2 regions of the Burkholderia sp. APQ4-4ca genome follow, and region 2 is predicted to be linked to the other one. Evidence: predicted binding sites of a transcription regulator. Region 2 holds the regulator's gene; the other holds the start of a gene.
The links. The regulator FNR, encoded in region 2, switches genes on or off when oxygen is low (the NO sensors DNR and NnrR bind a similar motif). The targets are predictions, from matches to a motif close to TTGATNNNNATCAA.
Positions count from the first base shown of each region.

Region 1: a site for FNR is predicted at 4,159-4,172, ahead of AC3IFE_RS08555 (universal stress protein). Genes of this name have one in related genera too.

Region 1 is NZ_JBYQCG010000076.1:51,991-59,575, reverse strand. Features, by position in the region: gene AC3IFE_RS08575 (DUF4148 domain-containing protein) at 35-364, shown strand; gene AC3IFE_RS08570 (lysozyme inhibitor LprI family protein) at 738-1,142, shown strand; gene AC3IFE_RS08565 (response regulator) at 1,225-1,872, opposite strand; gene AC3IFE_RS08560 (PAS domain S-box protein) at 1,869-3,968, opposite strand; gene AC3IFE_RS08555 (universal stress protein) at 4,290-4,760, shown strand; gene AC3IFE_RS08550 (cupin domain-containing protein) at 5,053-5,559, shown strand; gene AC3IFE_RS08545 (DedA family protein/thiosulfate sulfurtransferase GlpE) at 5,743-6,768, shown strand; gene AC3IFE_RS08540 (two-partner secretion domain-containing protein) at 7,295-7,585, shown strand, end outside.
Region 2 is NZ_JBYQCG010000241.1:10,030-17,614, forward strand. Features, by position in the region: gene AC3IFE_RS31335 (aldo/keto reductase) at 1-636, opposite strand, end outside; gene AC3IFE_RS31340 (LysE/ArgO family amino acid transporter) at 984-1,604, opposite strand; gene AC3IFE_RS31345 (LysR family transcriptional regulator ArgP) at 1,714-2,607, shown strand; gene fnr (fumarate/nitrate reduction transcriptional regulator Fnr) at 2,656-3,402, opposite strand; gene AC3IFE_RS31355 (universal stress protein) at 3,506-3,973, opposite strand; gene AC3IFE_RS31360 (DUF3005 domain-containing protein) at 4,492-4,899, opposite strand; gene AC3IFE_RS31365 (hypothetical protein) at 5,179-5,412, shown strand; gene epsC (serine O-acetyltransferase EpsC) at 5,548-6,468, shown strand; gene AC3IFE_RS31375 (SDR family oxidoreductase) at 6,635-7,438, opposite strand; gene folE (GTP cyclohydrolase I FolE) at 7,438-7,585, opposite strand, start outside.

The sequences.
Region 1 (7,585 bases), on a different contig from region 2:
GCGCCTGACAAAACAATCCTGGAGGTAACGCATCATGAAATCGCTGATCAAGGCAGTTGCACTGGCCGCCCTCGTGGCCGCACCGGTCGTCTCGTTCGCCCAATCGAATCCGCAGCCGCTGACGCGCGCGCAAGTGCGCGCCGAGCTGGTTCAGCTCGAAAAGGCCGGCTACAACCCGAACGACTGGATCAACTATCCGGAAAACATCCAGGCCGCCCAGGCCAAGATTGCCGCCGCGCAGAACACCGGTGTACAAGCCGACGCAACCGGCTACGGTTCGAACCCGGTCGCGACGTCGCAGTCGGGCCAGCGCGCGGTCGTGCCGACCGTCAGCGACCGCTCGTCGGTGTATTTCGGCCACTAAACCGGCCGTTGTGGCGCGGTCCTCGGGCCGCGGCTTTAAGGCTTGTCGAGAAAGCCCGCACTCGTTTCAGTTTCGAGTGCGGGCTTTTTTGCGTCTTCCTCATCGAATTCCCGCCACGCGAATTCCGGTGGCCGAATCGGTCGTGGATATTCGGCGGCGCGCATGAGCGAAGCGAAACGCCGGATGCCGGCCGGCGCCGGTTCGGTAACACCTTGCCGTGAACGGTCGCACCTCTCGCAGCGCCGCACCCGCTGACAATCCGCCGCGGGTGCGCTAGCATCGCGGTCGATGTCGCCGCGGTGGCGCGGCCCAGGCACACGGGGCGCAACAAGGCACCGGATTCCACACTTCAACGAACAACAAAGGAGCATCCATGCGTGTCTTGACCGGTCTGTTGGGCTTGTTGGCGCTGGCGGCGAGCGTCGCCCATGCGCAGGCGAACTGTGCGGACGCGACGGATCAGGCGACGATGACGGCGTGTGCCGATCGCGCGTACAAGAAATCCGACGGGGAACTGAACCGAACCTACCAGGCCGTCATCGCGCGCCTGCACAACGTGCGGCCGCTTGCCGACAAGCTCGTGGACGCGCAGCGTGCGTGGATTGCGTACCGCGACGCCGAATGCCGCTTTTCGAGCGCGAATGCCGAGGGCGGCAGTGCGTACCCGATGGTCGTATCGACCTGCCTCGACGATCTGACGAAAACGCGAACCGAAACGCTGAAGGGCTATCTGTCCTGCGAGGAGGGCGACCTCGCTTGCCCCGTGCCCGCGAAGTAACGCGTCATGAGCGGGCGCGCCGAGGCCTGCACCACGCCGGCTATACGTCGTCCGTTACACGTCGTCCGTTACACGTCGTCCGTTACACGTCGTCCGTTTCGTCGAGCAGCTTGTGCCGCATCGCGTAACGCACGAGCGCCGCTTCGTGCGGCATCTGCATCTTTTCCAGGATCCGGGTCTTGTAGGTGCTGACCGTTTTCGCGCTCACGCACAGCGCATTCGCGATCTCGGTCAGCGTCTGGCCGGCCGCGATCCGCCGGAACACGTCGAATTCGCGGTCGGACAGCCGCTGATGCGGCAGCGTTTCGGCCGGCTCGTTCAGGCTCTGCGCGAACTGCTCGGCCATCGCGAGGCTCACGTAGACGCCGCCCGACGCCACTTTCGTGACGGCGCCAACCAGTTCCGCGCTCGCGCTTTCCTTCGTCAGATAGCCGGACGCGCCCGCGCGGAACGCACGCACCGCGTATTGCTGCTCCGCGTGCATCGTCAGCACGAGTACGCGCAGCGCGGGCTTCTCGTCCTTGATCTGCTTGATCAGTTCGACGCCGTTGCGGCCCGGCATCGACAGGTCGAGCACGAGCACCTGCGCGGGCGTCGCCCGCACCAGCGCGATCGTCGACGGGCCGTCGAAGGCTTCGCCGGCCACCTCGAATCCGGTGGCGTTCTGGAGAATGTGCCGCAGACCGTCGCGTACGAGCGTATGGTCGTCGGCGATGAGCACCTTGATCATGTGATGAGCGTGTCCTGTTGAACGGCGCCGAGCGGAAACGCGACGGTAATCGAGAAACCGCGTGCGAGCGCGGTGTCGATGGTCACGGTGCCGCCCAGCATGTGTGCGCGTTCGCGAATGCCGATCAGGCCGAATGATTTGTCTTCGTGGGCCGGACCGCCGGGCGACGCGCCGCGGCCGTTGTCCGCGACGCGCAGCACGCAAAAGCCTTCCTCGATGTCGAGCCGCAACGTCACGCGCGTCGCATCCGCATGGCGCGCGACGTTCGTCAGCGCCTCCTGGACGATCCGGAACAGCGTGGTCGCGCCCGTGCTGGTGAACGTGAGGCCGCCCGTTTCGATGTGACGCTCGACATCGATCCCGTAGCGGTTCGTGAAATCGTTCGCAAGCCATTCGATCGCGGGCACGAGGCCGAGGTCGTCGAGCATCACCGGCCGCAGGTCGGCCGCGATGCGCCGCACCGACGCGACTGTCGCGTCGATCAGCCGCCGCATGCCTTGCAGATGTGTCTGCAGGCCGTCGGGCTGCGCGCGGCCGGGCATGCGCAGTTGCTGTTCGACGACCGACAGGTCCATCTTCAGCGCGGTGAGCTGCTGCCCGAGATCGTCGTGCAGCTCGCGCGCGATGCGGGTCTTTTCCTCTTCGCGCACGTTCTGCAGGTTCGCCGACAGTTCGCGCAATTCCTCGCGCGATTGCTTCAGTGCGTTCTCGGCCCGCTGCCGCTCGGTGATGTCGCGCAGCATCACCGTATAAAGCTTGCCCGACGCGTCGCGGATCTGCGAGATCGATGCTTCGATCGGGAATTCCTCGCCGTTGGCCCGCAGCCCGAACAGCACGCGCTGGCGGCCCATCTGCCGCTCGGACACGCCCGTCACGCCGAACTGGTCGACGTGTTTCGCGTGCGCCGCGCGGAACCGCTCGGGAATGAAGCGCGACAGCGGCGCGCCGATCGCCTCCATCGCGGACACGCCGAATACCTGCTCGGCCATCGGATTGAAGATCACGACCGTCTGCTTTTCGTCGATCGTGATGATCGCTTCCATCGACGAACGGATGATGCCCATCATCCGCGCCTCGTTGAGGATGCCGCGGCTGCTCGCACCGGCATCGGCGCGGCTGCGCAACAGCGCATGGACGAGCGCCGCGAACCCGAACGATGCGATCAGCCCGGCGGCGAGCACGGTGCCGGCCGCACGTTGCGCGCCGGTCGCGCTAGGCCGGCCGTCCGCGGAATAGGCGAGCGTCAGCGCGGTGCCGCCGAAATTCAGCACGTCGGTGCGCCGCATCAGGTCGGGCGACGCCGACGCTTCGTCGGTCGTCGTCTCGACGCTGACGATCGCGCGCGAATCGCCGCTGGCGGTCATCCACAGATCGATCCCGCGTTCCGCGTCGAGCGCGCGCTCGACCAGGCGCCGCGGGCTCAGCGCCGCGAACAGCATCCCGTCGGCGCCGGCTTCGCGCGTGCCGGACGGCGTGGCGGCGGCCAACGGCGAGGTCGTCACGGGCAGGAACAGCGTCAGAGTGCGGGCGTCGCGGGAGGCATCGTCGTCGGCAGGGTGGACGCCGAGCGCGATATCGCCGGTCCGCAGCGCGCGCGTGAGCGGCGCCGCGTCGGACGCGCCGAAGCGCACGACCGGCGAGCTCGAGGCGGGAGCGCTGAGCGTCGCTGCCGCGAGCGGATCGGCCGGCAGCGGCTTCGCGCCGGCCAGCGCGCCGCGCGCCGCGCGCGTCAGCGGCGCATAGCCGATCTGCCGGACCGGCGAGCGGCCGCTGTCGAGATCGAGGGTCTCCGCATACCGGCGCCATTGGCCGGGCGTCATGTCCGGGACGAGGCCGAACGCGCCGCGCGCACCTTCGAGCACGGCGACACCGGCCTGCAGTTCATGCCGCAGCATCGCGGTCACGTGCGTCGTCCGGCGTTCGAAACGCGTATGAACGGCGGTTTGCCACTGTTCGCGCACGAGCAGCGCGACGCCGAGCGACAGCACGGCGCCCGCGCACAGCGCAACGACGCCGGCCGCGAGCGGCTGGCGTAACATGATCTCGAGGCGCGTGGGCTCTCGCGCGTCCCGCGTCGGGGTTCCACTGGCGGTCATTCGATGGCCATTCTGTTGTTCGGGCTGCCCGGGGGCACTTGGGCAAGCGCGGCAAAACCGGGGGAAACTCGCACCGGCTGCATGCAACGACTATTTTCAAGATGAAATTGTGCGCGTTTTACACATTTTTTGTAATGGGGTCGGTTGAAATTGCGGCAAACGGCGTGAAGCAGCGGGCGCGCCGGCACGCTTGACGCGCGTCAACGCACGCGTCGGCACGTGGGGCAGACTGTTCGGCAGGCAAGCCGGCACCGGGCCGGCTCGCGGTAACGGGCCGTCGTTGCGCAAGTGCGCGACGCGCGCCCGGTCGGAGGACGGACCATGTACAAGCGGATTTTCGTCGGGCTCGACGGCAGCCCGAGCGCGCGTCTCGCGCTGAACGAGGCGATCCGGATCGCGGCCGCGTCCGGCGGCGAAGTGACGTGTGCTTACGTCGTCGAACATCGGCCGCAACTCGTCGACGTCGACGCCGGCTTCGCGGCCGAACGCGACGGCGATGTCGCCGCGACCGATGCCGCGACGCCGGTGCTCGACGACGCGAAAGCCGCGCTCGCGCAGCAGCATGTGCGGGGCACGGTGCGCGCGCTCGACGCGTACGGCGAGGACATCGCGACGGTGCTGATGCGCACGGCGGCCGAAGCCGACGCCGATCTGGTCGTGATGGGCACGAGCGGGCGGCACGGCCTGCGCAGGCTGTTGCTCGGCAGCGTGGCCGAATCGCTGCTGCGCGCGGCCGACCGGCCCGTGCTGCTGGTGCGGCACGCCGAGGCCGGGACGTCGGCGGCCGCGTAAGCGACGCGATACGGCGGCCGGCTGGCGGGCCGCGCGGCGTCGCGCGCTTGGTCGCACATGGGCGCGATCGGGCGGACTGCGCCGTGCCACCGGTACGCGCGCCGGTGCGCGATTGCACGTCGGCGGTTGCATCCCGCCACGCAGTTCTGGCAGCATCGGCCGGTGTCCGCTTGTTCGCCGCGCGCATGGCCGCGGCGATCGACGCAGGGACATCCGGCGGCGCCCGATCGCAAGAATGAGGATCGGGCAGCCCGCCGGATGCCGGTTTTCATCCTTACCGACGTCATCCGCCATGCCGATTTCCGCGACCGACCTGATTCGCCAGTTCGACCTGCAGCCGCATCCCGAAGGCGGCTATTTCCGTGAAACCTACCGCGCGACCGATTCGGTCGTGCGTCCCGCCGACGGCGCGCCACGTGCCGCGTCGACCGCGATCTACTATCTGCTGTGCGACGGCGCGTATTCGTCGTGGCATCGCATCCGCTCCGACGAGGTCTGGCATTTCTACGCAGGCGATCCGATCGAAGTGTGGGTGCTCGACGCGCGCGACGGGCTGACGATCCACCGGCTCGGCAACCCGCTCACGCATCCGGGCACCGTGTTCCAGGCGGTCGTGCCGGCCGGAAGCTGGTTCGGCGCGCGCTGTGCGTCGCCGGAGCACGTCGCGCTCGTGGGCTGCACGGTTGCGCCGGGGTTCGAATTCGCGGAATTCGAGCTGGCGGATGCCGCCGCGCTGGCGGCCGAGTTTCCCGACTACGCGGAACACGTCGCGCAACTCGCGCAGCGCCCGGACGTGTGACTGTCACGGTCGCGTCACGCCGGGCAAAGCCCGTGCGGACGGCCCGTGTTCCGCGCGGCCGCGGCCAAACCCGTTTAGAATGCGCAGGATGCACCGGTCGGTCGCGGACATGCCGCGGCGGCCGTTGCGCCGCCGTACCGACGGCCCTGTCGCGCGGCCCGCATGTCTTCCAGGAGCGCCGCCGTGTGGCACTTTCCCATTGCTATTCCATCGTCGCTCGGCCCGTGGGCCGTGTTCGCGAGCGTGTTGATCACGCAGCTCGGCGTGCCGGTGCCGGCCGTGCCGATGCTGATTCTCGGCGGCACGATGGCGGCGATGGGGCAGGCGTCCTGGGTCAGCATGTTCGCGGCGGCGATCGGAGCGACGATGCTGGCCGATTCGCTGTGGTTCTTCATGGGCCGCACGCGCGGCCGACGCCTGCTGAACGGCCTCGTGCGCTTCTCGCTGTCGCTCGACACGACGCTGCGTTTCGCGCGTAACGTATTCGAAAGGTACGGCGCGCCGCTGCTCGTGCTGTCGAAATTCCTGCCGGGCCTCGGCCTCGTGTCGGCGCCGCTGCTCGGCACGACCGCGATCGGCATCGGCGTGTTCCTGTTCTGGGATCTGGCCGGCGCGTCGCTGTGGGCGGCGTTCTGGCTGATCGGCGGCGCGGCCATTCACGACCAGATCGTCCAGTTCGTGCTGTGGGTGCGCGCGAGCGGCGGCACGATTCTCGACGCGTTCCTCGCGATCTTCATCACGTTCCTGCTGTACCGCTGGGTGCGCCGCGTGCAGTTCCGCCGCTATCTCGCGCAGGTGCGCATCTCTCCGCCTCAGCTCGTCGAGATGATGACGTCCGACGAACCGCCGCTGATTTTCGACGCGCGCCCCAAGGCGATTCGCGAACGCGAGCCGTACCGGATTGCCGGCGCGGTGCCGGTCGATCTCGATTCACCGGATCTGCTCGACCCGGAAGTGCTGAAGCGGCCGATCGTCGTCTATTGCGTGTGCCCGAACGAGGCGACCGCGAAGCGGCTCATCGCGAAGATGCAGCGCAAGAAGATGATCCACAACCTCCGGGCGTTGAAGGGCGGGCTCGATGCGTGGGAAAAGCACGGGTATCCGGTCGAGCCGCTGCCGGCCGATCTGGATTCGTCGCGGTATTTCGTGCGGCCGGAGCACGGCGGGCTGGAAGGCGAGTATACGGTGCGGGCGACGTTGTCGAAGTGATGCAGCCCGCGTTGCTGGTTGCGGCGCTCGAGAGCGCATAGTTTCCTATCTCGATTTATATATTTTCGACAAGCGAATTTCGCGGCACTGTCGCCGCTTATCTCGCAATCGTTCGGCCAACAATATCATGAGCATCCGGCCGTGCAGTGTCTAAAACCACGTAGAGCCTATCCCAATAAAGTCGCATCCCGCCTCAGAATTAACAATCTTAAAACATTATAAAAATATTAATTATTCGGAATTTTTTAAAATCTCCGGCTGCTGGAGCAGGGAAGACCGATGATCCCTCGCATCGCGTTAATCATTTCTGACAGTGTGCGGTGATTGCTTCTGCTAGCATCGCGCAGCGGATAAGAGGGGGCCCATTGCGAGCGCTGTCTCGCAATCGTGACAAGTATGAGAGGCGTTGTCGCTCTGACTATCCGTTGCAAGCGCGTTCAAGACCAGACGGCGAATTACGTTCTGTCCTATCGGCGCTGAATTCAAATAAGACTGCAAGCAGGGGCGCAGTGCGCGTCCACGAAGAATGAACAAGAAAAGCTATCGGATTGTGTTCAATCGCGCGCGGGGCGCGATGATGGTCGTTCAGGAAAACGGTAGTTCACCGCATGCAGCCGGGAATTCCAAAGGCGTGAGTGCGCCATCGCGCTTGCTTATCGTATGGCAGCCGATCGCGATGGCGGCTGCATTGCTGTTCGGGGTGCCGTTATTCAGCTTCGCGCAAATCGCGCCGACTTCGGGCACCAGCACGCATGTGATTCAGACGCAGAGCGGCATCCCGCAGGTGAATATTGCCGCGCCGTCAGGCGCTGGCGTA
Region 2 (7,585 bases):
CGCGTAGTAGTTGACGACGCCGAGCTTCAGCTCGCGCACGACCGGCTCGAGATCGCGTTCGTAGTCGGCCCGATCGAGCAGGTTGTATTCGGGCTGGATGACCTGGTAGGCGGGCAGTCCGTCGCGCGCGCTGATGGCGGCGGCTTCGCGCAGGCGTGCGCCGCTGTAGTTCGACGCGCCGATGATGCGCACCTTGCCCGCGTCGATCAGCGTTTGATAGGCGCCGAGCGTCTCTTCGAGCGGGGCCGTGTCGGCCAGATCGCGATGCGAGAAATACAGGTCGATGTAGTCGGTCTGCAGGCGGCGCAGCGAATCGTCGACGGCCTTCAGGATGTTGTCTTTCGACAGCCCCGCGCGCGTGCCGAGCAGGCCGACCTTGGTCGCGATCACGACCTGCTCGCGCTTGCCGGAGCGCTTCAGCCACTTGCCGATGATCGTTTCCGATTCGCCGCCGTGGTTGCCGGGCGCCCAGGCCGAATAGACGTCGGCCGTGTCGATGAAGTTGATGCCGGTGTCGGCGAGTGCGTCGAGCAACGCGAACGATGCGTTCTCGTCGACGGTCCAGCCGAAGACGTTGCCGCCGAACGCGAGCGGCGAAACCTGGATGCTTGATGTACCGAGGGTGCGATGGGCCATGTTCCTCTCCGATAACTGCAGGTAACGGGATTGAACTGCGGGATGGGTCGAGGCGATCGCGGCGGGACGGCAGGATGCGCGGGGCGGTTCCGCCGTGGTCGCGGGACACCGGACATTCTCGCCGATCGTTTCGATTCGTGCAGGCGCGGTAACGTCGCGATGGTGGACGGATTGCGGCAGATGACGGAGGCCGTGTCCGCTGCGTGAGTCCGCCGGGTGGCTAAGTTCGATCGGGAGCGAATTTTTGCGGCGACGTGCGCGACGGGAACACGCAGATTGCGCGGGCGGGGCGCCGACGCGGAGGGAAAGCCGGACGGCACGCGGCCGCCCGTGCGCGGACGGTTCGGTCAGCGCAACTGCACCGCCGCGAGGAACAGCACCATGCTGCCGATCGCACCATCCAGCACGCGCCACGCGACCGCCTTGCGGAACCACGGCGCCAGCAAACGCGCGCCATAGCCGAGCCCGAGGAACCACACGATGCTGACCGTCATCGCGCCGATCGCGAACGCGAGCCGTGCGCCTTCCGGCTCGCGCGCGCCGGCCGTGCCGATCAGCAGGAACGTGTCGAGATACACGTGCGGGTTGAGCCACGTGAACGCGAGCGTCATCAGCACGATCGCGAGCGCGCCCTGCGGCGGCGGCGCGACGGCGTCGCCGCGCACGTCGAGCGTGTCGTGGCCAGGCTTGAACGCACGGCGCAGCGCATTGATGCCGAACCACGCGAGATACGCGAGGCCGACGTACAGCACAGCGTGAACGAAGGTCGGATAGCGCTCGACGAGCACCGAAGCGCCGCCGACGCCAGCACCGATCAGGATCATGTCGGACACCGCGCACAGCAGCACGATCTTGCCGACGTGCGAGCGCATGATGCCCTGGCGCAGCACGAACGCGTTCTGCGCGCCGATGGTGACGATGAGCGACGCGCACAGTGCGGCGCCGTGGGAAAAAGCGAGCCAGTTCATGAGGGGGACAGCCGTGGAAGCAGTAGACGAATGAATCGGGTAGCGCTAGTCTGCGGTCGGTATGGGAATAAGAGAAGCTAAATCACCTAATGTGGATTAAGGAAATCTAATGCTCGACTACGCGTTGCTCGATGCCCTCGCGGCGGTGATCCGGCACGGCTCGTTCGAGCGGGCGGCCAAGGAGCTGAACGTCACGCCGTCGGCCGTGTCGCAGCGCGTGAAGCTGCTGGAGGAACGGGTCGGCAGCGTGCTCGTCAAGCGCGGGCAGCCGTGCGTCGCCACCACGTCGGGCGCGCTGTTGTGCCGGCATACCGAACGCGTGCAACTGCTGGAAGCCGAGCTGGGCGGCCGGATGCCCGCGTTGCCGGGCCAGATCGCGAGCGCGTGGCCGACGTTGCGCGTGGCCGTCAACGACGACAGTGTCGCGACGTGGTTCATCGACGCGGTCGGGCCGTTTTGCACCGAGCGCGAGACGCTGCTCGACCTCGTGATCGACGATCAGGATTACACGGCGTCGCGTATCCGCGACGGCAGCGTGCAGGGCGCGGTGACCGCGCAGGCCGAGCCGATCCAGGGGTGCCGCTCGGAGCGGCTCGGGCGGATCCGCTATCGCGCGGTATGCTCGCCGGCGTTCTACGCACGCTATTTCGACGCGGGAATCACGCGCGATGCGCTGCGCCGCGCGCCGTGCGTGATGTTCAATCCGAAGGACGGGTTGCAGGCGCGTTTCATCCGGCGCGTGACGCGCGCGGATCTCGATCCGCCGCAGCACTGGATACCGCACGTCGCGGGCTATCTGCGCGCATGCGAAACGGGATTGGGATGGGGGATGTGCCCGGACCGAATGGTCGACCGCCAGCTGGCGGCGGGTGAATTGATCGACATGTCGCGCGGGCGAACCATCGACATCGATCTGTACTGGCAGAGCTGGCGTTTGTCGATCGGCTGGCTCGACGATTTCAGCGCGGCGCTGAAGGCGCGCGCCGCGCTGTTTCTCGATTGACCGGCGACGTGACGCAGGCGGCGCGCACGCGGTGCGCGCCGGGCGGCATCAGACGTGCTGCAGGCCGTCGAAGTCGATGATCTGCACGTGACGGCCCTGCATTTCGATCAGGCCGCGCTTCTGGAATTTCGACAGCGTGCGGCTGACCGTTTCGAGCGTCATGCCGAGATAGCTGCCGATGTCCTCGCGCGTCATCCGCAGGTTGAATTCCGACGGCGAGTAGCCGCGCTTCAGGTAGCGCGACGACACGTCGAGCAGGAAAGCGGCGACGCGCTCTTCGGCATTCAGCGAACCGAGCAGCATCGTTTGCGACGTTTCGCGCACGATCTGCTCGCTCATCAGCTTGTGCATGCGCAACTGCATCGAGCCGGCTTCCGAGCACAGCGCCTTGAGCGCGCTGTACGGAATCACGCAGACCGAGCTGTCTTCCAGCGCGACCGCGGTGCGCGGGTGCGTATCGTCGCAGATGCCGTCGAGGCCGAGCGCTTCGCCGGCGAGATGCAGGCCCGTGACCTGTTCGCGGCCGTCATGGCGCGTCGCGACGGTTTTCAACGAGCCCGAGCGCACCGCGTACAGGTTGTCGAATGCGTCGCCTTCGCGGAACAGCGCTTCGCCGCGCTTGACCGGGCGTGCCGCGCAGATGACCGACTCGAGGCGGCTGAGCGCTTCGGGCGCGAGGCCCTGCGGCATGCACAGGTGCCGCATCGCGCACGACGAGCAGTGTGCGGCCTGGCGGGGAGCCCAGCTGCCGGTATGGGGCACGGCGGCGGGGCGGGTGGCGACGGGCGTCAGCATGATCGTTTACTCCGGCATTGGATCGACGAAATCATTGTCCCACCGCAAGTTGCCGCTGTCGGGTGACAAAACGTCGCGACCGGCCGCGCGTGCCGAACGCCGCTCAGGCAGCCGGCTCGTCCGCGTTGGCGGCCGCCGGGATCAGCAGCACCGGCAGCGTCGCGTGGCGCACGCATTGTTCGGCAATGCTGCCGAGCACGAGGCGGCGGAAGCCGCGGCGGCCGTGCGTGCCGAGCACGAGCAGATCGGCGCCGAACGCTTTCGCGCCGTCGAGGATCAGCGACGATACGTCGTTGATCGACGTCGCTTCGTTCAGCCGCGTTTCGCCTTTCACGCCGGCAGCCTGCATCAGCTTCGCGAAATCCTGCGCGAGCGCGTTGCCCTGCGCGACGAGCTGATCGCGCAACACGGACGGATCGTAGCCGGGCACGTTGTAGTAGATCGCGGCGTTCTCGACGACGTAGAACGGCTGCAGCTCCGCGCCGTGCGCTTTCGCGAGCGCCAGCGCGGCATCGAACGCATGGCGGGACGTGTCGCTGCCGTCGACGGCAACCAGAATACGCTTGTACATAGTGTCTCCGAATGGCGGGTTGAAACGAAGTCGGCCGGATGGCCGATCGGGCCGGGCAATGCGCCACGCTGCGAGGCAGGGTAAACCAACGGCCGCGATCATGCAGCGAGGCGCCTGCCGTGCCGTGCGATCGCGCCGTCTGTGCCGGCCGTGCGTGGCCATGCGCGCCACGCGTGATGCATCGCGCGATGCGTGTCGTATGGTTCGGCTGCGTCGTCGGCGAAAACGCATGCGCGCGCATCGACCCGGCATGGCAACCATGCCGATGCGGCGCACGTAGCGCCATTCAATCGAAATCGCGCCGTGACGCCATGACTTCGATCAACGCATGTGCGTCGACACGATGCGCGGCATGCATGATTGCGAATCCCGATGCCAATACGCGGAATCGTTTACCGCGACATCGTGCGAGCACGTCTCGGCCCGCGGTCCGGTCGCGCGCGAATGCACCGCCATCGGTCATCGTCATCGGCCGATGGCGGTTCCCAAACGAACGATCGATTCAAACGTCGCGCGGGCTATCTCGGCACGACGGTCAACTCGATGACGCGCTCCGGCCGGCGGCCATGGTCGGGCCAGTACGCGCTGCCGTACATCCGATGAGCGGGACCGAACGGCGTGTCGCCCGCGGACGGCGCGTCGAAGCCCTTCTCGATCACCATGTAGCCGGCGCGCAGCGCGAACGCCGGATGGTTGCCGTCGGGGCGGCTGTCGAAACCGGCCAAACCGTCGCCGGCTTCCGGCATCGCATTGACGAGCGACGCGTTGCTGCGTGTGATCTGGTCCGGCGAGATCGGCCCGACGCCGGCGAGCCGCGACGCTTCGCGGTGCTTGCCGTCGGTGTCGACCGTGCTGTCGTGCGTGTCGTCGTTGTCGAGTTCGATGCTGCGCGGATGCGCACGACGTGTTTGAGCGGATGATTCCATCGCGGCTCTCCTGGCGGCGACACGCTCCGGATCGAAGCAAATCCCGTTCCGGGCACGACGGGAAAAGGCGCGCGGGCGATCGCCGCGGTCGCGCGACGCGCACTGATTTGTCATGATTTATTTCAGCTAGAAGACGCGTTTTCTACAGAGTATGATTCTTTTCCTGCGAAGCGGCGACAGGGGATGAAGTCTCGCCGTCTCTGCCCGCGCCGGGGCGCCGCAGCACCCTTAAAGACGGGTAGCGAACAACAAAGCAAAGGGACTAGAGGTGGCGGACTCATGCAAGCGACTACTGCCTTCACGCATCGCGGTTATCTGTTGAATTGCGCGCCCGCACGCGCCAGTGACGGTTCGTTCAAGCCCTACGTCGTGATCTCCCGATCGAGCGACGGGGAGCTCGTGGCGAACCGGTTTTTCCCGATCGAGCTCCAGTTCAACGACGAAGGCGACGCGATCGCGCACGCGCGCGACTGGGCCGTGCGCTGGATCGACGCGAGCAGCATCTCGATGTGACGCCGTCGCGCGTGCGGCGTCGGCCGTCCGGCCGATCCGCGGGGCGCCGCTCCCGGACAAAAAACGCGGTAATCTTGCGGAACCCGTCACTTTATTAGCGGCCGTGCAACCGCGCGCGGCTGCCCGCATTGGCCTATGTCGACATCACCCGCCCGTCAGTGGGGCCTCGAAGAAATCGTTGCCGGCTTGCGCGAGTCGCGCGAGGAACTCCATCGCACGCGCCATCCGCGCGGCATCCGCGAACTGCCGTCGCGCGATGCAATCTGCAAGATTGTGACCGGCCTGCGCGCGTCGATGTTTCCGACACACTACGGCGCGCCCGACCTGACCGACGAAAGCGTCGACTACTACGTCGGCCATACGCTCGAAAGCACGCTGCGCATCCTGTCCGAGCAGATTCGCCGTGCGCTGCCGTTCCTGCCCGAACACGTCGATACGCCGTTCGCCGAGCTCGACGAACGCGCGTTCGAGATCGCGCGCGCGTTCGGCCGGCAGTTGCCGGCGGTCCGCGCGCTGCTCGTCAGCGACATCCAGGCCGCGTACGCGGGCGATCCGGCCGCGCAGCACATCACCGAGATCCTGCTGTGCTACCCCGGCGTGCTCGCGATGATGCACCATCGGCTCGCGCACGCGCTGCACCAGCTCGGCGTGCCGTTGCTCGCGCGGTTCATCAATGAAATCGCGCACTCGGCCACCGGCATCGACATCCACCCGGGCGCGCAGATCGGCCCGAGCTTCTTCATCGACCACGGCACGGGTGTCGTGATCGGCGAAACCGCGATCATCGGCGAACGCGTGCGCGTGTACCAGGCCGTCACGCTCGGCGCGAAGAGTTTCCCGGCGGATGGCGAAGGCGCCCTGGTGAAGGGCAATGCACGGCACCCGATCGTCGAGGACGACGTGGTGATTTATGCAGGCGCGACGATTCTCGGCCGCGTGACGATCGGGCGCGGCTCGGTGATCGGCGGCAACGTGTGGCTCACGCATAGCGTGCCGCCCGGCACGAGCGTCGCGCAGGGCAAGGTTCGCGAGGGCGGGAGCGCCGAGAAGCCGTAACGTGGCGGCGGGCGAATGCGCGGGCGTCGTTTCGCGCAACGCGGCGGATGAAGCGCAATGAATCGACGGCCGGGCCGCCTTCGGGCGTGATCGGTCGTGAGCGGCGCGAACCCCGCTCGACCCGGCACACGTTGGCGGCGCGCAGCCGCCTGCGTTCATCGAAGCCTCAGAGCTTGCCGTCCGGCGAGCGGTGCTTGTACAGCACGTCCTGATCGACGCGGATCAGGTTCTGGCCCGCATCGACGACGAAATCCACGCCGTTGTACGCATTGCCGGTCAGCAGCAGGATCGCGCTCGCGACATCGTCGGGGCCCGCGATGCGTGCGAGCGGCGTCGATGCGCGGCTCGCGTGTTCGAAGTCGGCCTGCGTCTGGTCGTCGCTCGGCAGCATCAGCCCCGGGAACACCGCATTCACGCGCAGCACCGGCGCGGACGACAGCGCGAGCATCTGCGTGAGGTTGCCGAGCGCGGCCTTCGCGACCGTGTAGCTGAAATGGTCGCGGTGAAAGTTTTCCTTGATCTTCTGGTCGACCACGTTCACGACGACGCCCTGCGTGCCGGCCGCGCGGGCCCGTTCGTAGAACGCGCGCGTGAGCAGGATCGGCGCGCGGCAGTTGACGGCCCACGCCTGGTCGAACGCCGCGAGATCGAAGCTCGGGAAATGGTCCTGCCAGAACACCGACGCGTTGTTCACCAGCACGTCGAGGCGCCCGAAGCGCGCATACACCTGGTCGATCAGCGCGGTGCTCTGCGCGGCATCGGACAGGTCGGCCTGCAGCGCGACCGAATCGTGCCCGCGTTCGGCGATCGCGCGGGCGGCGGCGTGCGCGGCATCGGCCGAACGGTCGTAGTGCACCGCGGTGCGATAGCCGTGCGCTGCGAAATACTCGGCGAACGCGCGCCCGGCCCGGCGCGCGGCGCCGGTCACGAGCACGACGGGCGCGTGCGCCGTTTGCTTCGTCTGCTCCATCAGGTATTCGTCAGGTTGACCGAGGAAGGATTGGCGACGATCGACAGGAATTCGCGACGCGTCGACGGATCGGTGCGGAACGAGCCGAGCATGCGCGACGTGACCATCTCGACACCCGGCTTGTGCACACCGCGCGTCGAGATGCAC